Regions from separate parts of the Vibrio algivorus genome, predicted to be linked through region 2. Evidence: predicted binding sites of a transcription regulator. Region 2 holds the regulator's gene; each other region holds the start of a gene.

Region 1 (7,569 bases), on a different contig from region 2:
ATCGAAATGGCATTACCACGCATTTGATACATTTTTTCAGCAGGAAGTGTAGCTAAGTCATCAACCTTGTCTTGATGAGTGTATTCAATGCTTCCCGACACCACCTGACCAAAAGGTTTTGGCAACAGCCCCATAATCGACATTGCCGTGACGCTTTTACCACAGCCAGATTCTCCGACTAGGCCAATGGTTTTTCCTTTCGGTACATGGAAGGTCACACCATCAAGCACACGAACTTGACCATTATCAGTTTCAAATTCAGTGCATAAATCGGTAATGGTTAAAACTGAAGTTTGGGGCATTATAATTCCACTTGTTAAACTCTGTTCGATTCTCGTCGCTCGGCCGCTTCGCTAATCGTTACTAGAAAAAGATAATATCCAAGCAACTTATCGATAAACGAGAAGTGAAACGCCCGAGATTCTAGTTACGAAACCACCTTCGGTTCTCTAGGGTATACAACTAGAATCCCTGCACCTCTTATCTACCTATATTTCTCATCAACAATCGTTACTGGCTCAAACGCTTTACCTGAACCCATCGCGTCTTTGGTTTCTTTTTTCGCCTCTTGATCGATCCAGAAAGTACCTAAACTACCGATAAAACCTGAAGGGTAGAATAGCGCCTCGGTTTGTTTGGTCGCCAGTTCTTTTGGTAACTTCATCCAACGCCAATACCCCTCACGTGCATAAGGAACGCTGTAACCTGGGATCACCACCTTAGCGTCATCAATTTTCTGTTGAATTTGACGAGATAACTGATGTTTTTCAGACAAATCAAATTCATTACGATAGGACTCAATTAACTTATCTAACTCAGGTGAGCTGTAGTTGGTGAAGTTATTATTTTGCGGTTTATTAGCAAATTCAGAAGAGAAATACTGCCAGTACACCGGAATACGTGAAGCTGACATGTCATGAAATGACAGTTGATGTTTTTTCTCAAGCACATACTTAAACATGCTAGAACCATCGATCAGATTAAGCGTTAAGTCCAAACCGGCCAATTTGGCCTGCTCACGTAAATATGCAATGCGCGGAGTATGCGCCGGCGTCGCATAAGTTACAGCAAAACTAAGTCTCTGACCCTTATCATTTTGGCGGATGCCATCTGGGCCAATTTGGGCAAAGCCTGCTTTTTCAAAGAAAGAAGCCGCTAGTTTAGGATCAAATTTTGGCGCAGTAATACCTGGCTGATCATACTCGCCATGTCCACTACCCATTGGGTTATTTTTACGAACATAATCATTACGCAGAATTTTATCTAGCATGCCGTCATAATCCATTGCATGCATTAACCCTTGGCGTACATTAATATCATCTAACATTGGCATCGCGGTATTCAACCAAATACCTCCAGCCCCTACTGGCGCTTGGTTAAACGCCCACGCTTTATGGATATAACCTTTGTCGTAGTTTTCCCCTACCGCTTTATCATGCCAAAGCGTAGGGCGAACTAAAGCAAATGAGTCTAACTGACCTTTTTCAAAATATTTAAACGCAATATCTGGATCTCGAATCACTTTAATACTGATTTTTTCAACATTAAAACGATGTTGATAGTACTTATTACTATAGCCCCACCAGTCTTTCACATGCTTAAAACTAACCGCTTTGCCTTTATCAATATCACTGATGTAATACGGACCTACGGTTGGCTCCGGCTTAAAGTTATACCGACGAACAAAATCATCATCAATACCATCGCCATTATCATCTTTACGAGGATTAGCATAAAAATGAGCTGGAATTGGTGACAAATTAACATAATCCATCAACTCATCGGGATTTCTTGGTTTACCTGAAACTACCGCAATGGTGTGATCATCATAGGCAATCACATCACTAACTTCTTTGGTGTAAAAGTCATTATACCAAGGCGCAACGATATCTTTAGAGCGCATCATTTTGAGTATAAAGGTGAAATCTTTTGCGGTAACTGGTTTGCCATCGTTCCATTTCGCTTTTGGATCTAGCTTAAAATACACCGTTTTATGATCATCGGAAAATGCCCAAGAAGTGGCAATCGATGGGAGCCAATTATCTGTATTAGGGTGCCTATCCAGCAATGCCATCGTGGATCGAGTCCAAGCGGCAAAGGTACCATTAGCATCTGGGCCGACGGTACGGAAGGTTTGAGGAAAGCTCGCCATGTAGGTGTGATAAATACCACCGAACTTAGCTTCTGGTGAGGCAAAAATAGGATCGTTATTATTAGTCTGCCAATCTAAGTTATCTGGCAATTGAGCAGCATGAGAGAAACCACTGGAAAACGCCACACTTAATGATATTCCACACAACCATAATGAGCGTAATTTAGTCGGTTTTATCATTGTCTTTCCTTAAACATTTATTTAATACCCAAGTAACTTGAGTATATACCCAAGTAACTTGGGTATAGTTAAACATATTTGGTAAAGCGTTTGGGATCAAAGGCTTCACGAATCGCTTCACCAATAAATGTCACCATAATTAACACAGATACAATTGCCGTCACCACAGAAATAGCAATCCATGGTGCATCGAGATTGGACTTACCTTGCTGTAGTAATTCCCCCCAACTCGGGGTCGGCGGCATCAAGCCTAACCCTAGATAATCTAGTGCGGTTAATGCGGTAATATTGGCGACAATGGTAAAAGGTGCCAAGGTAACTATCATCACCATAGTATTAGGCAAAATATGATGAAATAAAATTCTCCAATTTGACGCACCTAATGCTTTTGCTGCCAACGTATATTCACGCGCTTTTTCTTTATACGTCATGGTCCGCATGTACCAAGTCATGCCCATCCAACCAAACAATACATTGATAAAGGTAAATAGCATAAAGCTGGGTTGCATAATGGAGACTAAGATCATAATCACATACAAAAACGGTACCATTGACCAAATCTCGATAAACCGTTGAAAGAAAAGGTCAAACTTTCCACCCCAAAAGCCCATCACACAACCAACGGTTACGCCAATCGCATACGAAATCGCCATGGTTAGCAGCGCAAAGCCCATGGCAATTCTAAAACCATATAGCAGACGAGCGAGAATATCTCGTCCTATAGTATCGGTTCCTAAATAGTGTTTGCTTGCCATGCTTGGCCCTGCGGGAGGAAAGTTGCTATCAAAATCTTGTTCATAAGGATTCCAAGGCACCAGCGGCATAATCACCAAGCCTTGCGGATCTTTGTCGGTTATCACTTTTTGCAGTTGGCGATAATTAGTTTCAGCCTGATAACCAAGATCAAAGGTACTACCGGAAATTACATCCGCGTAAGTTGGGAAATACCATTGCTCTTGATACTTCACCACAATGGCCCGGCTATTAACTAGTAACTCTGCCAATAACGCGATCACAAATAAAAACGTTAAGATCATCAGTGACCAATAACCACGCTTGATCGCTTTAAAGCGTTTTATTTTCTTTTGAGTTAACGGGTTAGAAATAAAAGCTAATCTCATATTAGGCTCCAAACTTAATACGAGGATCAACTAGGGCCACGCAAATATCCGACAAAATATTTCCAATCAGCAACATCAGCGCATTAATGGCAAATAGTCCCATCACCACAGGATAGTCTCGCTCCATAATTGATTCATAGCCTAATAAACCTATGCCATTAATATTGAAAATCACTTCAATCAAAAACGATCCAGTCATAAAGAACATCAGAGAATTACCAAATGAACTGGCGACCGGAATTAAGCTATTACGTAGAGCATGGCGTCTTACCGCCAGTTTAAATGGCAACCCTTTCGCAATAGCCGTTCGAACATAATCAGCTGCTAAATTTTCCATTAAGTTATTTTTCATGGTCATGGTCAACAGGGCAAAATCACCAATCAAATAACAAAATAGCGGCAACACTGCATGCCAAAGCACATCTTTGATTTGCTCCGGCAGAGTAAAATATTCAAAGTCATCACTGACAAAACCGCCCATCGGAAACCATTCTAAATGAAAGCTAAATAAGCTCAGCAATAGTACCCCGATCACATAACCGGGCAGCGCAAAACCGACAAAAATAAAGATAGAACTAGAGGCATCTATCACACTGCCATGGCGCAGTGCTTTCATGTAACCAAGAGGAATGGAAATAAGGTAACTAATTAAAAACGTCATCCCACCATAAAATAATGACACAGGTAGACGTTCGGCAATCATATCGGTGACAGGTTCGTAATAGCGTGTAGATTCACCTAAATCAAATTGAACCAATTTTTTCAACCATAACCAATAGGCTTCTGGAATCGGCTTATCTAAACCATAAAATTCATTAAGTTCAGCAATTTGATCATCAGATAACGCATTATTACCGCCATGAGTCACACTACTAGATGTCGCGACTTCTCCTTGCTGCATCTGTAAGCTAAGCAGCATACGCTCTACCGGCCCACCGGGAACAAAACGAGTTAACGTAAAAATCAGTAAGGTAATACCAATAAAGGTAGGAATGACCAATAAGAGTCTTCTAAAAATATACGCTAGCATCCTATCCAGCCTGTCATCAATTCATCACTTAGATATATTTTCAGCTAAATACTTAGGCACATCTTTAATGCTATCGAGCACAACACTCGCTAAAGATTGCGCTTCATCGGTCACTTCTTTACCGCTACGCACTAAAATTTTAGTGGTTACCCCTGCGGCAATAGCGGCTTTCATATCATCAGATTTATCACCAATCATTACTGAGCGTGACATATCAATATCTAACTCTTCTTGTGCAGAAATAAACATACCAGGTGCAGGCTTACGGCAATCACAAACTTGCGCATATTTTTCTACTGAGCCTTCAGGATGATGCGGGCAATAGTACAAGCCATCAAACTCAACACCTTGATCAACGAAATTCCAATCCATCCATTCAGTTAGCGTTAAAAATTCTTTCTCAGAATAATAACCACGAGCAATGCCCGATTGATTGGTCACAAGAACCAGATGGTAGCCTAAATCTTTCAGTGCTTTGGTCGCCTCAAACACACCGTCAATGTACTCAAAATCATCCACTTTACTTACATAACCATGGTCGACATTAATGACACCATCACGATCAATAAAAACGGCAGGTTTAGACAAAATAACACTCTCTCTTTTTAAGGCTGATTTTGCAGATAGAAAACAAAAGTATTCAGTAAAATATGAATTAATAATTATTGCATGCTTTGCTTAGTTCTTCATTAGATTAATAAGAATAGTCTGAATTACCCTTTTGGACGTCTAGACGTAAAAATATCTATTGACTTGAGATGGCGAAAACCATAGCATCGTCTACTAAATCGCAGTCACAATGCGCGCTTTCACTAAAATTTGGATTTATTGAAAGTAGAATATATTACCAAGTCAGGTTGTTAAATGATTGAAATTAATCAAGTCAACAAAGTGTTCTATCAAGGCAGCAAGGAAATTCCTGCACTGGTAGACATTAATCTTCATATCCCTCAAGGGGAAGTCTTTGGTGTCATCGGCTCATCTGGTGCCGGTAAGAGTACCCTTATTCGCTGTGTTAATATGTTAGAAGCCCCAACGTCTGGCTCAGTTTTAGTTGATGGCTTAGACCTCACTAAACTTTCTTCTAAAGAATTAGGCCAAGCTCGCCGTAATATCGGCATGATTTTCCAACATTTTAATCTACTGTCTTCTCGCACTGTTTTCGATAATATTGCGCTACCTTTAGAGCTGGCTAAAACCCCAGCAAGCGAAATAGAGCAACGTGTCACCGAACTATTGGATTTAGTCGGTCTTGCCGATAAACGTGATACCTACCCAGCTAATTTAAGTGGTGGTCAGAAACAACGTGTTGCAATTGCCCGTGCATTAGCCTCAAAACCTAAGGTTCTACTGTGTGATGAAGCGACTAGTGCGCTAGATCCAGCAACTACTAAGTCTATTTTAGAGTTGCTCAAAACCATCAATCAGCAACTTAACCTAACGATTCTAATCATTACTCATGAAATGGATGTAGTGAAGAATATTTGTGACAAAGTCGCCATCATCGGTGGTGGCCGCTTAGTTGAGCAAGGTCTAGTAAGTGATATTTTTGCTCACCCTAAAACAGAACTGGCACAAGAGTTTATTCGCTCTACCTTAGACTTATCCATTCCTGAAGATTACAAAGCTCGCTTACAAACGACTCAAGTGGAAGGCTCAATTCCTCTAGTACGCCTTGAATTTACTGGCTCAACGATTGATGCACCAGTGATCAGTCAACTATCCCGTAAGTTTAATGTCGATGTCAGCATTTTAAACTCCGATATTGATTACGCTGGAGGCGTACGCTTTGGATTAATGGTTGCAGAGTTCTTTGGCGATAAAACTCAAGTAGAGCAATCACTTACCTTCTTAAAGGAACACAATATTAAAGTCGAGGTGCTTGGCTATGTTTTATGATCAGATCATGGATTGGTACTACGATCATCGTACTTTTCGTCTAATTTGGGGCGCAACTTGGGAAACTCTGTACATGGTAGGCGTTGCCGGGTTAATCGGCTTTATCATTGGTATTCCAATGGGCGTAATTCTACATATCACTAAAAAAGGCGGATTAATTGAAAACCGCACTGTGAACATGATACTTGGTGCCATCGTCAATATTGGTCGCTCTGTCCCCTTCTTAGTATTAATGGTTGCCATTATTCCATTTACTACCTTTTTAATTGGTAAGTTTATTGGCACAACCGCCGCCATTGTCCCACTCACTGTTGGCGCAATTCCTTTTATTGCACGTTTAGTGGAAAGTGCATTGGTTGAAGTGCCAAGCGGCCTAATTGAAGCGGCTCAATCTATGGGTGCAAGCCCAATGCAGATTATCCGCAAAGTATTGTTACCAGAAGCTTTACCTTCAATTGTTAACACCGTTACTATCACCTTAGTGACCTTAGTAAGCTATTCTGCAATGGCAGGAACCGTTGGCGGTGGTGGCCTAGGTGATGTGGCAATGCGTTATGGTTATCAACGCTATCAGCCTGACATCATGTTCATCACTGTAGTGTTATTAGTTGTCGTGGTACAAATTATTCAAATGGTCGGTGACCGAATCGCCAACCGAGTGGATCATCGTTAATTATAAGAAATAGACCCAACTCATCATATCCAAAATAATTGGAGCTGCAGTGAGGCGACAAGTGAATGAGACCCCATAAGCATAGTTTACCTATTTGATTGGGCCGAATGAACACCGTCAACAAAGCTGTAGCTTCAAGTACGAAGGATATAGTCATAAAGAATGCATTTTTATACATGGAGATTAGTATATGAAATTGAAAAGCCTATTTAGCGCAGCTGCAGTTGCAACTTCACTACTTTTAACTGGCGCAGCAAATGCAGCCGATAATACTATCAACGTAGGTGTTATTGCTGGCCCTGAAGCACAAGTTGCAGAAGTAGCAGCAAAAGTTGCCAAAGAAAAATACAACCTAGATGTGAAGCTCACAATCTTCTCTGATTACATCATTCCTAATGCCGCTTTAGATGATGGTTCAATTGATCTAAACGCATTCCAACACTTGCCATACCTTGACAAGCAAATCAAAGATCGTGGCTACAAAATTAAACCTGTTGGAAATACTTTCGTTTAC
Region 2 (7,569 bases):
CACGATCAACTTCGGGTTGTGCACCACGCTCAGCTCGTAAGAAATCACGCGAATCCAGCTGCACCGCTTCCATATCAAGGTACGAAAGTAATGCGGCCAATAAACGAGATGACCAGACTTCACCATGGCCTAGAATGCTAGCTCGCATCACTTCAGTCACTGGGAAATTGATCTCCCCCAATGCCATAAACTCTTGATTAATTAACTCAAGCAACGGCTGTGCTTTTTCTTCTGGCAGCAGCTCATCTATTAACTTAATTTGGAACTGACGTAATTCCTGCAATATTTCATGAGCAATACGGCCATCTTTTTCTAGCGCACTAATCCACTCAATTAATCGGTTGGTAGTACTACCGGCAGCCGATACCACTACTAAATCAGCGGGAGATGAATATTCTTTTAAGATGTTGGCGACTCGTTTGTAGCACTCTGGATTAGCCAGACTACTACCACCAAATTTGTGTAACTGACGAGCAGATGTCATTTACGCTACCTCTTGTGCTTTTTTGAAAGCTTGCTCTAAATCAGCGATTAAATCCTGACTATCTTCTAATCCAACAGAAACACGCAACAGCAAAGGTGAGATCCCTGCTTCTGCTTGTGCTTCATCTGACATCGCTCGATGGGTCATAGATGATGGATGACACATCAAGCTCTCTACTCCGCCTAACGATTCAGCCAGAGAGAATAATTCTAATTGACCAACAAAGGCCTTTAACTGTTCCATGCTGCCATTAATTTCAAAACTCAGCATTGAGCCAAAACCACTTTGTTGCGCTTTGGCGATATCATGTCCAGGGTGATCGGGTAAGCTCGGGTGATAAATAGTGCCCACTAATGGTTGCTCTTGTAAGTAAGCTAATAAGTGTTGTGCACTTTCTTCATGTACTCGCATACGCGCCGCTAAGGTTCTTAAACCACGTAATGTCATGTAGCTATCAAACGGTGTACCGGTTGCACCAATGCAATTGCCCCACCATGAAAGTGTTTCTACATGCTCAGGATCTTTAGAAATAATCACCCCACCGATGACATCGGAATGTCCATTGATGTACTTAGTCGTGGAGTGAATAACAAAATCTGCACCCAAGGTTAATGGTTTTTGATATACCGGTGTCAAGAAGGTGTTATCAACCGCCACTAATGCGCCTACTTGCTTAGCTTTTGCACAAGATTTGGCAATATCAACCACACGCACCAATGGGTTTGATGGTGTTTCTAATAAAATCAATTTTGGCTTTTTAGCGATGGCGGCATCAAATTCCGCTTGGTTTGATTGGTCAACAAACTGAACTTTAAAGTCGCCTTTTTGTGCTCGAGTATTAAATAAACGGTAAGTACCGCCATAACAGTCATGAGGTGCGATAATCAAATCATCTGGGCCAATAAAGGCGGAAACCCATAAATTCAGTGCAGATGTGCCACAGTTGGTGATCACTGCACCAGCGCCTTCTTCAAGCTCAGATAAAGCTTGCTCAAGCAAACCACGATTAGGGTTTCCCGAACGAGTATAGTCATACTTAGGTACTTCACCAAAAGCCGGAAAGCCATAATTGGTCGATAGATAAATAGGTGGAACCACCGCATGATATTGGCTATCCGATTCAATACCGGTACGAACGGCGACAGTTGCTGGCTTTCTTGAACTCATTGGCGTATTCCTTTTCTCTTGCAATCGCAATCAATATACACAGACACTCGATCCACTATACCCAAGTAACTTCAAGATGCGAGTTTCAGCAAGATTAAAACAAGTTTTAGGCAAGGCAAATTGAATATGATCATGATTCTATCTCTATTTAATTTAACGCCGCATAAAGCTTGTTTTAACTTGCCCTTCGGGAGCTTCATCCAAGCCTTTACACTGCGTCAGATTCATTTGAAAGGTGCTTACATTCCTACACGAATCTTTCTTGTTTAAAGACTTGGATGATAGCTCTGAATTCTGCATCTTGAAGTCACTTGGGTATATACTAAAATCTTTCCAAAGCGCTATTGGCACAAACTCAATTTAAAAAACTGAAACTATTTACTACTTTAAAGTAGTAAGGAGCATATACCTAAGTAACCTCAAATTTGGATAACTAAAGCCATCCAAACCTGAGGTTAAGTATACAAATCCACTTACAGTGGCATGTGTGAAACAATATATAACGGTACTTTATCCCTCACAACATAGGACGTCAAGACTTCTGGCCATCTAAATGTCTTTACTTTCGGCAGTAAATGCTCCTAGAATTAGCACTTAGCCACTAAAATTACAGATATTAAACAACGAAGGTGCGTGATGGCAGATTGGAACGGTGAGTACATTAGCCCATATGCAGAGCATGGAAAGAAAAGTGAACAAGTTAAAAAAATCACGGTTTCTATCCCATTAAAAGTTCTTAAAGTATTAACCGATGAACGCACACGCCGCCAAGTCAACAACTTGCGCCATGCGACCAACAGTGAACTACTGTGTGAAGCATTCTTACATGCTTATACTGGCCAACCTTTACCAACCGATGAAGATTTGCGTAAAGATCGCCCAGATGATATTCCGACAGAAGTAAAACGCTTAATGACCGAAATGGGTATTGAGTTTGAGAATTTTGATGATTAAAAACGTGTCTCGGATACTCGTGGCTCGTTTCTCGAATATTCTTTCTCATTTTAATTAATCACTATAACGTTTTAGTTACTCACAATAAAAAGCCAGAACGAATCAAAACGTTCTGGCTTTTTCGGATCACGAGAAACGAAATTCGAGTTCCGTTATCGCTTATACTCTTCCGGCAATTCAATGCGAGCAACACCAGATTCTACTGCTGCACGAGCCACTGCGCCTGCTACTTCAGAAAGCAAACGTGGATCCATTGGTTTTGGAATAATGTAGTCTGGGCCAAATGATAGTGACTCAACACCAGCTGCTTTTAGAACTTCAGCTGGTACTTCTTGTTTAGCTAACTGACGAATCGCTTCCACTGCTGCTAATTTCATTTCGGTATTAATTTCACTCGCGCGTACATCTAACGCACCACGGAAAATGAATGGGAAACAAATAACATTATTCACTTGGTTCGGGTAGTCACTACGACCTGTCCCCATGATTAAATCATTACGAACTTTTGCCGCCAATTCAGGTTTAATTTCAGGGTCTGGGTTTGAACAAGCAAATACCACAGGCTTATCAGCCATTAATGCTAGCGCTTCCGGTGGGAGTAAATTTGGACCAGAAACACCTAAGAATAAGTCAGCCCCTGCAATCACATCTTCCAAAGTACGCATGTCTGTGTTGTTAGCGAACAATTGCTTATATTCATTCAAATCATCACGACGAGTATGAATAACGCCTTTACGATCTAACATGTAGATTTTTTCACGTAATGCGCCACATTTGATCAATAGCTCCATACACGCAACCGCTGCAGCTCCAGCGCCTAGACAAACAATTTTACACTCAGACAATTTTTTGCCCTGTAGCTCAATTGCATTTAGCATACCTGCTGCGGTAACAATCGCCGTACCGTGTTGATCGTCATGGAAAACGGGTACATCACAACGCTCAATTAACTGGCGCTCAATTTCAAAACAATCTGGCGCTTTAATATCTTCTAGGTTAATACCACCAAAAGTATCAGCGATATTAGCAACCGTATCGACAAATTCATCGATAGTGCGGTGCTTCACTTGAATATCAATCGAATCTAAGCCAGCAAAACGCTTAAATAAAAGGGCTTTACCTTCCATAACAGGTTTTGATGCCAATGGGCCTAAATTGCCTAGACCTAAAATAGCCGTACCATTTGAAATAACCGCAACCGTATTGCCTTTGGCGGTATATTTATAAGCATTATCAGGATTAAGTGCGATTTCACGTACCGGTTCAGCAACGCCTGGACTATAAGCCAAAGCCAGATCTTCCGCCGTATCGGCTGGTTTAGTTAAAGCAATGGCAATTTTACCTGCGGTAGGTTGGGCGTGGTAATCCAATGCTTTTTGGCGAAAATCATTTTGTTGCTGATCATCAGACATAGTGAACGTTTCCTAATTATTCTATTTCGTAGGGGGGGAGAATGATTTTAAAGGATCAAAACTTAACTTGGTAGTCAATACCGTTAATTTCAAGCAATAAAAAAGGGATGCCGAAGCATCCCTTTCAAATTCTGTCTTTCACTAAAATAGTTTAGTAGAAGATTATTTTTTGCTGCTAAGTGCACCAAAACGCTTGTTGAAGCGATCAACACGACCGCCTGTATCAACGATACGTTGCTTACCAGTGTAGAACGGGTGACATTTGTCACATACGTCTAGGTGGATAGATTCTTTTGCTAACGTAGAATTGAACTCAAAAGAGTTACCGCAAGAACAAGTTGCTGTTACAGCTTTGTATTCTGGGTGGATACCAGTTTTCATAGGACAAACCTTTTATTGGTCCGTATCGCTATCTGATTCTTACTCTAAATTTCTCTTGCGAGTATCAAAGCAGTCAGACACCATACGTTGTTACTAAAAAATGATGTAAAAATATACATCGTTAGAGGCGCAGTATAATAGTGAATCCGTCTCCATCGATCAACACATTTGCTCCCTTTTTCTACAATATTTCAGTTTTATATCGATAACGACTGCTTTATCATAGCCTTTCGTTTGTCTTTCCCTACTGTCTCAAGGACAATTTTCTTACTTATGCAGCCAAATATTGCTCAAGTTGCCCTACCTGTTCCTTTAGATAAGTGCTTTGACTACCTTATTCCTAATTATTTATTTCCCGTAATTGGTGGCCGCGTTTCTGTACCTTTCGGCCGCCAAACCTTAATTGGTATTGTAGTAGATATTGTCGATCATTCTGACTTCCCTGTTGAGCAATTAAAACCCATTAAAGCTTGCTTAGATGCCAAGCCTGTCTGGCCAAAACCACTCTATCAACTATTACATTGGTGTAGTCAGTTTTATCAATACCCACTTGGCGATACGCTAGCAATGGCTCTGCCATCATTACTTAAAAAAGGTAAAGCGGCTGATTTTACTAGTCTCAAAGAGTGGCACATTACCGAAGCCGGAAAAAACCAGTTAGCGGCTGGGTTTGGTCGAGCTCACCTGCAAGCCAAAGTGGTACGCATGCTAGATCATGGACCACTTCCTCATCAAGCAATGATCGACGAGGACATCAGCAGCGCCACGCTAAAAACACTGCAAAATAAAGGCTGGATTGAAGCAAAACACACTCAACCAACGCAACCGGAATGGCCAGCACAATTAGAAAACGAACAACACAAACCGCACTTAAATGAAGAACAAGCCATTGCGGTCGCCAGCATAAATAACCATCCGGGATTTGGCTGCTTTTTAATTGATGGCGTAACCGGCTCAGGTAAAACCGAAGTCTATTTAAATATTATCAAACCTGTGCTTGAACAAGGTAAACAAGCATTAGTCTTAGTACCGGAGATAGGATTAACACCGCAGACCATCAACCGCTTCAAACGCCGCTTTAATGTACCTGTTGAAGTCATGCACTCGGGCTTAAATGATACCGAACGTTTAAATGCATGGCTTTCAGCCCGTGATAAACAAGCGGGTATCATTATTGGTACGCGTTCTGCGTTGTTTACTCCATTTGCAAACCTCGGTGTCATTATTGTCGATGAAGAACATGATGCCTCTTATAAACAACAAGATACTCTACGCTATCACGCTCGTGATGTGGCAGTCATGCGTGGTCACAAAGAAAATTTTCCAGTAGTGCTTGGTTCCGCAACGCCTGCATTAGAAACGTTACATAATGCTAAAACGGGTAAATATCATTATTTATCGTTAAGCAAGCGTGCTGGCAATGCGCAGCCAGCCAAACATCATGTACTCGATATCAAAGGTTTATACTTAGAAGGTGGATTATCAGCACCCTTGATCGCTCAAATGCGGCGTCATCTTAATTCGGGTAATCAGGTGATGCTGTTTTTGAACCGTCGTGGATTCTCCCCAGCATTAATGTGTCATGAATGTGGCTGGCTGGCAGAATGTAAACGTTGCGATGCTTACTACACCTTCCATCAAGGTAGCCAAGAAGTTCGCTGTCACCATTGTGGATCACAACGCCCTGTGATCCAGCAATGCCAAGGCTGTGGCTCAACTCAACTTGTTTCAGTTGGCGTTGGTACTGAGCAACTCGAAAAGCAATTAGAATTACTATTCCCTGAATTTAAAACTATTCGAATTGACCGTGATAGTACTCGCCGAAAAGGCAGCTTAGAAAGTGCATTAGAATCAATTCGTCGTGGTGAATATCAAATTCTAATTGGCACACAAATGTTGGCGAAAGGTCACCATTTCCCGGATGTCACCCTAGTTGGATTATTGGATGTTGATGGTTCACTTTATAGTAGTGACTTTCGAGCATCGGAGCGTCTTGCTCAGTTATTTATTCAAGTTGCAGGACGCTCAGGCCGCGCCAGTAAACCCGGTGAGGTTTTATTGCAAACTCACCACCCTGAGCATGCGTTATTGCAATCACTGCTGCATAAAGACTACCAACACTTTGCTCAAACCGCACTGGAAGAACGCAAAATGGCGCAACTTCCACCTTATAGTTTTTTGACGCTATTTCGCGCAGAAGGCAACAATAATGATGAGGTTGAGGCCTTTTTACGTCAGGTACGCCACACGATTGAAGCCAACCCACTTTATGATGAGCAATGCATGGTACTAGGTCCAATGCCAGCCCCACTCGCTAAACGTGCTGGTAAGTATCGTTGGCAACTGATGCTACAAGTGACAACTCGCAGTCAAATGCAGCGTCTTATTGGCTCATCTAAACCGGCGATTCAATTATTACCACTCGCCAAAAAAGTACGCTGGAATATGGATATAGAACCTCAGGACCTAAGTTGAGTAAAAACTAAGGGTATTAAAAACCCTCTATGTGATGCATATCACCATTGGAATGTAAGAATTACCATGCTCGAGCTATTAACCAGCTAATTTAGAACATAAAATGTTTATATACCCGAGTAACTTCACTTGGGTAGATAACATTAAGAAGTCGTTATTGCTGAGGAACAAAACCTAATTAGGATAATCCCTCACATTTTGCTTATATGTTTACACCCAAATGGGTAGACCGTTTTTATATAAGCGTTTTTGGCTTACCCATTTGGGTATAAAAAAGTGAAAGAGAGGAAAACTTATGGCGACAATGAAGGAGGTTGCCCAACTAGCCGGAGTATCAACAGCAACGGTCTCCCGTGCGCTGATGAACCCTGAGAAAGTCTCCAATGCAACACGCAAGCGTGTCGAAGATGCGGTATTAGAATCAGGTTATTCACCAAACTCTTTAGCTCGAAATCTACGACGTAATGAATCTAAAACCATTATTGTGATTGTGCCGGATATCTGTGATCCCTACTTCACCGAAATCATTCGCGGCATAGAGGATACTGCGGCAGAACATAATTACTTAGTCCTGCTAGGTGACAGTGGCCAACAACTCAAACGTGAAAGCAGTTTTGTTAATCTCGTTTTCACCAAACAAGCCGATGGTATGTTACTACTCGGGACTGACGTTCCTTTTGATGTCAGTAAACCTGA
Region 3 (7,569 bases), on a different contig from region 2:
AATGAGTCACATGGCCAAAAGTATTCGCTATCAAATCAAACATCGCTGTCACCTGTTCTTCTACAGCGACATCAGCTTGAACCGCTAAAGCTTCGCCACCTTGTGCTTGAATTTCGGAAACAATCCTTTCAGCACTAATACGATCCTTACGGTAATTGACACATACCAAGTAACCTTGTTGACCTAACAATATTGAAGTTGCGGCACCAATACCTCGGCCCCCACCTGTTACTAATACAACTTTATCCATACATTCCTTGTAAATCATCTTGTCAAAATAAGTTACCTTGAGGCGGTAAATCTTCTTCATTATCGACTTGGGTAACTGGAATAACATTACGTTGGGCTAAGCGTTTACGATAGTAGCGCTGCTTGCATAATTTAATGATATGTCTTTGCTGAGCGGGAGTGAAATTAAGCCAGTTAAAACGCTCTTCACGCTTTCTCATACAGCCTTGACAATATCCTTTTTCATCGACGGTACAAACGCCAACACACGGGCTCGGCACTGAAAAAAACTCTAATTGTTCCATGTGCCCTCCTTCATATTCCTAAATACATTGGCAATTGTATGTGACGTTGCATTCTTTTTATAAATTAATCAGTTCGTCAATATACCCAAGTAATCTCAAAATACATGATTCAAAACTATCATCCAAGTCTTTAGAACAAGCAAGATTTTTAAGAAATGTAATACCTTTCAAGCAAATATAATGCTCCGCTAACAATAATTTGCTAATCTACAGAAATATAAATGCTTTAATTAACCTTATTGATGTAAAGCATAGTCTACCTATATGGAGAGAGACCAATGAAAAAGCTGATCACAGTATTAAGTGTTCCTGTATTACTGGCCGCTTGTTCTTCAACCGATAAAGCTGATTTTGTAACCCCTGCCGACCTACAGCATCATCGTTGGGTATTAACAGAAGTTGATGGCAAAGAAATACCAGAAGCCCATAATGATAGTAGGCCTGATCTTGAAATCGGTGAAGCGATGAATTCCCACGGTAATGCAGGCTGTAATGGTTTCCATGGACAAGCTGAAATCAACCCAAAAACAGGTGAATTCCGTATTGAAAAAATGGCGATGACAATGAAAATGTGTCAAGGCGAAGCGATGAATATTGAACGTGCCGTTGCAAGCACATTATCAGCGTGGAGCAAAATTGATCTGGGCAAAGAAACTATGACCCTTTCTAATGACCAGCACAAGCTGACTTACACTCTGAAAGATTGGGTATATTGATCCCATCTAAGCTTTATACCCAAGTGACTTGGGTATATTTATTTAAAATTAGTCGAACTTCATGCAGAGCCGTTGTAGCATAACTAATTAGTGGAATAGGTAGAATGGAGTTCGACTGTGTTTAAATATTGTTTGGGGATTTTATTATCATCACTGCCCTTTCTTTCTCAAGCATGCCAAATCACTCAATCAACAATTGGTAATGAATATTTAGTCTCGGAAGACTGCGACCTACAGCCATATAACTCAACTAACTTAGATAACATCACCCCTTCAACACAATATTTTGTTCAATACCTTTTTGCTTCCAGCTTCCAGTCTTACCTTAATATAAAAGGTGAAATACAAAGCAAGCTTGATTATCCCATTGCCGCCCAACCATATAATTATGGGTATCGTATGATGGTTGGTCCGGTATCACTTGAAAACGCACAGCTCGCCTTATCTGAATTAAACCGCCGCGGCTATCGCGATGCATTACTCAAGTTTTATACCAAATCACAAACTTCTGACACGATTTCTTTTTCTTCATCTGATGAGGGTAATGATGAAAAACTAGAACAAACTGAGACTATAGTCATGCCTTATATGTTGCCGGTATTTTCTATCGGCGGCTCGACGGCACTACTGCCTATTTATGATGACAACTACCAAGGCAAAACCACTCGGTATAACAAAACCTATATTGGGAGCTTTACCTTTACCCAAGCCCAAGCAGTATGCCGAGAATCTAATAGTAAGATTGCCAGTGCTCGTGATTACAATTATATGTTGTCGAATATGGAATTTATGATGAAGTATGCCGTGAAATCGCAGTTTTGGTTAGATCCAAATAGAACGGTCACACGTATTCAAAACCAAATTACTACTCGAGATCATGACCCGAGTGACTATTTCAATGTCATTTGCGTTACCCAATAAAAAACCAGCACGCGGCTGGTTTTATTCTTGTTGCAACTGATGTTTTGAAGTTACTTGACTATAACTTAAGCTTGAAAACGCTTACGTAACGTTTTCGCAGCTTCCACCATATTGTGCAATGAGGCTTCCGTTTCAGCCCAATTACGAGTCTTTAGACCACAATCCGGGTTAACCCACAAACGCTCCACTGGAATTTTCTTAGACGCAGTTTCAAGTAGTCCAATAATCCACTCTTGCGTCGGAATGTTTGGTGAGTGAATGTCATACACACCCGGTCCAATTTCATTTGGGTAATTAAACTCTTCGAATGCTTTTAATAATTCCATATTGGAGCGCGAAGTTTCAATCGTGATAACATCTGCATCGAGCGCGGCTACCGAATCAATGATCTCGTTAAATTCGCTATAACACATGTGAGTATGGATCTGAGTTTCAGGCTTCGCACTGGCTGCCGATAACTTAAACGCGTCCACCGCCCATTCTAAATACGCTTTATGGTCACGTTTTTTCAATGGTAACCCTTCACGAATAGCTGGTTCATCAATTTGAATAATATTAATGCCAGCATTTTGTAAATCATCCACTTCATCACGTAATGCAAACGCAAGCTGCTGAGCGATTTGTTTACGCGTAATGTCTTCACGTGGGAAGGTCCAACATAATATTGTCACCGGCCCAGTTAACATGCCTTTCATCTGCTTTGAAGTTAGCGATTGTGCATACACCGACCAATCTACCGTCATCGGCTTTTCACGTTCAATATCTGCCACCACAATCGCAGGTTTCACACAACGCGATCCATAACTTTGCACCCAACCAAAACGAGTTACCTGAAAGCCAGATAAGTTTTCAGCAAAATATTCCACCATGTCATTACGTTCCGCTTCACCATGTACAAGAACGTCTAAATCAAGAGCTTCCTGACGCTTCACAGCATCTTGAATATGACCTTTTAATGCTTGCTCATAATCTGCTTCACTTAGCTTACCCGTGCGGAATGCACTACGCTGTTGACGAATTTCTGCAGTTTGAGGAAATGAACCAATCGTCGTGGTCGGCAATAAAGGTAAACCTAATACTTCCGCTTGATGATGTGCTCTTTCTGAATAAACGGCACTGCGTTCAACAAGCGCTTGAGTTAATGAGTTTAGTCGCTGCTGTACTTGAGGTTTATTTACATGTTCGGCACTTAAACGGGCTTTAATTGGTTCGCTATAACTAGAACATGCTGCAACCGCATGACTATTACCATCTAGTGCTGCACCTAATAAGCTCACTTCATTGAGTTTTTGTTTCGCGAACGCAAACCAACTTTTCACTTCTTCTGATAATTCAATTTCAAGTTCTAAATCAATTGGGCTATGCAATAAAGAGCATGAACTTGCTACCCACAGCTTATCACCGCGCTGAGCTTTGACTGGCTGTAATTTTGTCAGCCAAGATTCAAGATCTGCACGCCAAACGTTGCGGCCATTAATAACCCCAACTGATAGTACCCAATCTTGTGGGATCACGTTATTAACCGCTTCAAGTTGCTCTGGTGAGGCCGATAAATCAATGTGCAAACCATCAACAGGTAGCTCAACAATTTTCGCCAAATTATCTTCCACTGAATCAAAGTAGGTAGTCAGTAATAGCTTCACTTCGCCTTGTAGGATTTGATACGCCAGTTTGAACGCACTAGACCATTTGTCTTCTAATTCTAGACTTAAAATAGGCTCATCAATTTGTACCCATTCAACGCCGAGCGCTTTTAATTTTGAAAGAATTGCTTGATAAGCAGGAAGAATTCGAGCTAATAGGTATAAACGGTTAAAGCCATTTTCAACTTCTTCTTCATTCACTTCTTTACCTAAATACAAGTAACTAAGTGGGCCTAATAAAACCGGTTTCACATTATGTCCAGCTTGAATAGCTTGGTTCACTTCATCAAATAATTGTGGCCAACTCACTTGGAAGTTATCGTCTTGACTGAATTCCGGCACAATGTAGTGATAGTTAGTATTAAACCATTTGGTCATATCGGATGCTGCTGCGCCTGCACTCTCTTCATGAGAAGACCCACAACCACAACTTGAAGCTTCGCTATTAGCCGATTGACCACGCGCCACTTTAAATAAGGTATCCAAATCTGGGAATCCACCATTTGAATGCCTTGCTGGCACGTGCCCAAGAAGAAGACTCGTTGTCAGTACATGGTCATACCAAGCAAAATCACCTGCCGCTACATAACTTAAACCGCTAGCAGTTTGGTCATTCCAATGACGTTGACGCAACTCGTTGCCTACTGCTTTTAATGTATTTTGATCAATTTCACCTTTCCAGTACTGCTCTTGAGCAAATTTCAGCTCACGTTTCTCACCAATACGTGGGTAGCCTAAAATATGAGTAATGGTTTTATTTTGTGTTGTCATACTTTCCCTGCCTTATGATTTTTTAAGCGCGTAATTCAAATTGTTGTAGTAAAGCATTATCACTACATTTATCTGTCTAGATGGCTAAATCATCAACCTTTGCAGTAACATGAGCAATGTCTATTCATTCACAATCATTATGAATTAATTTCAACTTATAACAAAAAGTAGCCATCTAGACGTTTACAATCACAAAATAAAGGAGTAGTTTTATTAGTAATTTTATACCCAAGTGACTTCAAGATGCAGAATTCAGAGCTATCATCCAAGTTCTTAGACGAGGAAGATTTATGCGGAATGTAAACACCTTTCAATTAAATCTGACACTGGCTAAGGGCTGGATGAAGCTCCCAAAGGGCAAGTTAAAACAAGCTTTATGCTGCGTTAAATTGAACAGAGATAGAATCTATGATCATATTCAATTTGCCTTGCCTAAAACTTGTTTTAATCTTGCTGAAACTCGCATCTTGAGGTTACTTGGGTATAAAGGAAAGTTTTCCATCATGAGGGTAAGTAATGATAGAAATAAAGCATTTACGGACATTGTCAGTCTTGCGTGATACTGGATCTTTAACTGCAACTGCAACTGCATTGCACTTAACTCAGTCAGCCCTCTCTCATCAGTTAAAAGATCTTGAATCTCGTATTGGTGGCAAATTATTTCTACGTAAAACTCGCCCGATTAAATTTACCTCAGAAGGCGCGATTATTTTAAAAGTGGCCGATGACGTGTTACCGAAAATTGCTCGGGCGGAAAATGATATCGCAAGCTTAAAAGAAGATGTGCATGGCCGTTTACACATGGCAATCGAGTGCCACTCTTGTTTTCAATGGCTCATGCCAGCATTAAAGGAATATCAGATCGCATGGCCGAGTGTCACGCTCGATTTTTCATCAGGCTTTGGCTTTGAACCTTTACCCGCATTGGTAGCAGGTGAGCTCGATTTAGTGATCACATCCGATATTCAACCGCGATCAGAAGTACATTATGAACCATTATTTGATTTTGAAATGCGTTTAATCACAGCCACCAATCATCCATTAGCAAATAAAAAATTCATCGAACCCGAAGATCTTGCAGCGATAACAATGCTTTCCTACCCTGTACAAAAGCAGCGCTTAGATGTCGTGAAACATTTCTTGCAACCTGCTGGGGTTGAACCAGCTAAGTGGAAACAAGCAGATAATACTTTAATGTTGGTACAAATGGTGTCGGCAGGATTAGGCGTAGCAGCTTTGCCAAACTGGGCAATCAGTGAGTTTTCACGACAGGGACTTATTACGAGTAAGCCCCTAGGTAAGGGCTTATGGCGACGCTTATTTGCTGCCACTAGGCATTCAGAAAAAGAAAAACGATATTTACAGGCGTTCTTTAGCACCGCGAAACAGCAGTGTCAAAATCATTTAGATGGGATAAAGATGGTGTAAGCGTAGCTAGGTGCTCGGGCGCTTCGCTTCTCGTGGCTCGAGGGGGTTCTTTTTCAAGTCACGAGCAACGAGATTCCGATACTCGAAAACTACCTCGCCTTAAACTGATTAGTCAATGGATCGTATTGATATCCAAGCACATCGAGCTTACCAACCAAGTCTTCTACATCCATTTCATACATAGTGACTAGCTCTTCAAAGCTGTCGCATTCTAATCTTAATTTTTCGTTCACAATGCCAAGTAAAATAATACTATCCCAGCGTTTTACATTGCTTAAGTCCATCTGAGTGCTCCTTAAGAAAAAGTCACAATCTAAGAATAGTTGTTGTTTGCAATATACCCAAGTGACTTCAATATACAGGATCCAGAACTATCGCCCAAAGGGCAAGTTAAAACAATAATCCAGCAAAGCCTACCATAGCAGCTAGACTCATTATTAAACCAATCGCAGGTTGTGTTTTAGTAATAGTTTTCTGGGTAAAAATATGCCAGGTTGAAGCGACAATTCCCAACAGAATCAAACCAAAGCAGCTCACTAAAGACCAAATGGTATTGTGCAAGTAATTCAAACTATATTGCTGGGTTTGCCATAGTACCGCTAAGCAAATCAGCATCGCGCCAACAATACCGGCAACAGGCAATAAACGGTGAAAAGCTTGCAAGCGGGTACGAGCAAAAGTTAATAGTACATGACTTAAACCTGCGCCTAGGAACAACATAGCAAAGAGCATAAACAAACCTTGTGGGCGGTCTGAACCTAGAATGAAAAACACGTTATAAGCCAGCGCAAAACCATTAGCGACTTTAAGTAACCAAAGTGGGCCTGAATCTCGAGTTTTACTAACTTTCACTTGAGAAAAGAAAGCCAAAATTAAAATACCAACCGATGCTAGTGGCCAAAATAATGGGCTAATTGCTAACCATGCGACACCAATCACGGGGAGTTGCTTATGAATGCGACCGCGCTGACCTGGACAAATCTCCCCCTTGATCAACACCATTAACAAAACACATTGAGCGCCAAATAACATCGGCGGAATAACATTTAATAAATACGAATACATCAGGCTAGATCCTAGGGTCTGTTGACCTCGATAATTAACTCGTTGCGGACTCTACCAAAACTGACGAAAAAAATCTTGCTTAATCCATCGTGATATTTTCCAGCTAAGGCTTTGGTAATTCGCTTTCAGCTAACGCCGCCTTTGGTTTGCACTATAATGCTTTAACCCCTATATAAATAAGGGCATATAATGAAAATAGTTTACTTTTATCCTAGTCGATCTTGGTCTTAATCTGTATACTTTGGCATCCCAAATTAGAGGTCATTTTATGTACAGCGACATCCAACAATCCACCAAGCCAACACCTATCGACCAGTATCCAAAGTATTGGGCGGAGTGTTTTGGTCCTGCTCCTTTCCTACCGACCAGTCGAAAAGAAATGGATGCACTTGGCTGGGATAGCTGTGACATTATCATTGTAACGGGCGATGCTTATGTTGATCACCCAAGTTTTGGGATGGCGATCATAGGTCGATTACTGGAAGCGCAAGG

Evidence for each region. The regulator MetJ, encoded in region 2, represses methionine synthesis genes. The targets are predictions, from matches to a motif close to TTAGACNTNTANANGTCTAA.
Region 1: a site for MetJ is predicted at 5,205-5,224, ahead of metN (methionine ABC transporter ATP-binding protein MetN). Genes of this name have one in related genera too.
Region 3: a site for MetJ is predicted at 4,752-4,771, ahead of metE (5-methyltetrahydropteroyltriglutamate--homocysteine S-methyltransferase). Genes of this name have one in related genera too.

The regions. Positions count from the first base shown of each region.
Region 1 is NZ_BSPV01000009.1:130,231-137,799, reverse strand. Features, by position in the region: gene QQJ93_RS12995 (ABC transporter ATP-binding protein) at 1-302, opposite strand, end outside; gene QQJ93_RS12990 (extracellular solute-binding protein) at 485-2,332, opposite strand; gene QQJ93_RS12985 (ABC transporter permease) at 2,401-3,453, opposite strand; gene QQJ93_RS12980 (ABC transporter permease subunit) at 3,455-4,483, opposite strand; gene gmhB (D-glycero-beta-D-manno-heptose 1,7-bisphosphate 7-phosphatase) at 4,508-5,071, opposite strand; gene metN (methionine ABC transporter ATP-binding protein MetN) at 5,348-6,382, shown strand; gene QQJ93_RS12965 (methionine ABC transporter permease) at 6,372-7,055, shown strand; gene metQ (methionine ABC transporter substrate-binding lipoprotein MetQ) at 7,246-7,569, shown strand, end outside.
Region 2 is NZ_BSPV01000005.1:84,578-92,146, reverse strand. Features, by position in the region: gene QQJ93_RS08715 (bifunctional aspartate kinase/homoserine dehydrogenase II) at 1-484, opposite strand, end outside; gene QQJ93_RS08710 (O-succinylhomoserine (thiol)-lyase) at 485-1,651, opposite strand; gene metJ (met regulon transcriptional regulator MetJ) at 2,288-2,605, shown strand; gene QQJ93_RS08700 (malic enzyme-like NAD(P)-binding protein) at 2,758-4,017, opposite strand; gene rpmE (50S ribosomal protein L31) at 4,180-4,398, opposite strand; gene priA (primosomal protein N') at 4,672-6,873, shown strand; gene cytR (DNA-binding transcriptional regulator CytR) at 7,169-7,569, shown strand, end outside.
Region 3 is NZ_BSPV01000009.1:543,699-551,267, reverse strand. Features, by position in the region: gene QQJ93_RS14830 (SDR family oxidoreductase) at 1-250, opposite strand, end outside; gene QQJ93_RS14825 (DUF1289 domain-containing protein) at 273-533, opposite strand; gene QQJ93_RS14820 (META domain-containing protein) at 812-1,249, shown strand; gene QQJ93_RS14815 (hypothetical protein) at 1,367-2,170, shown strand; gene metE (5-methyltetrahydropteroyltriglutamate--homocysteine S-methyltransferase) at 2,236-4,584, opposite strand; gene metR (HTH-type transcriptional regulator MetR) at 5,101-6,012, shown strand; gene QQJ93_RS14800 (DUF4250 domain-containing protein) at 6,102-6,296, opposite strand; gene QQJ93_RS14795 (hypothetical protein) at 6,403-7,077, opposite strand; gene QQJ93_RS14790 (YgiQ family radical SAM protein) at 7,346-7,569, shown strand, end outside.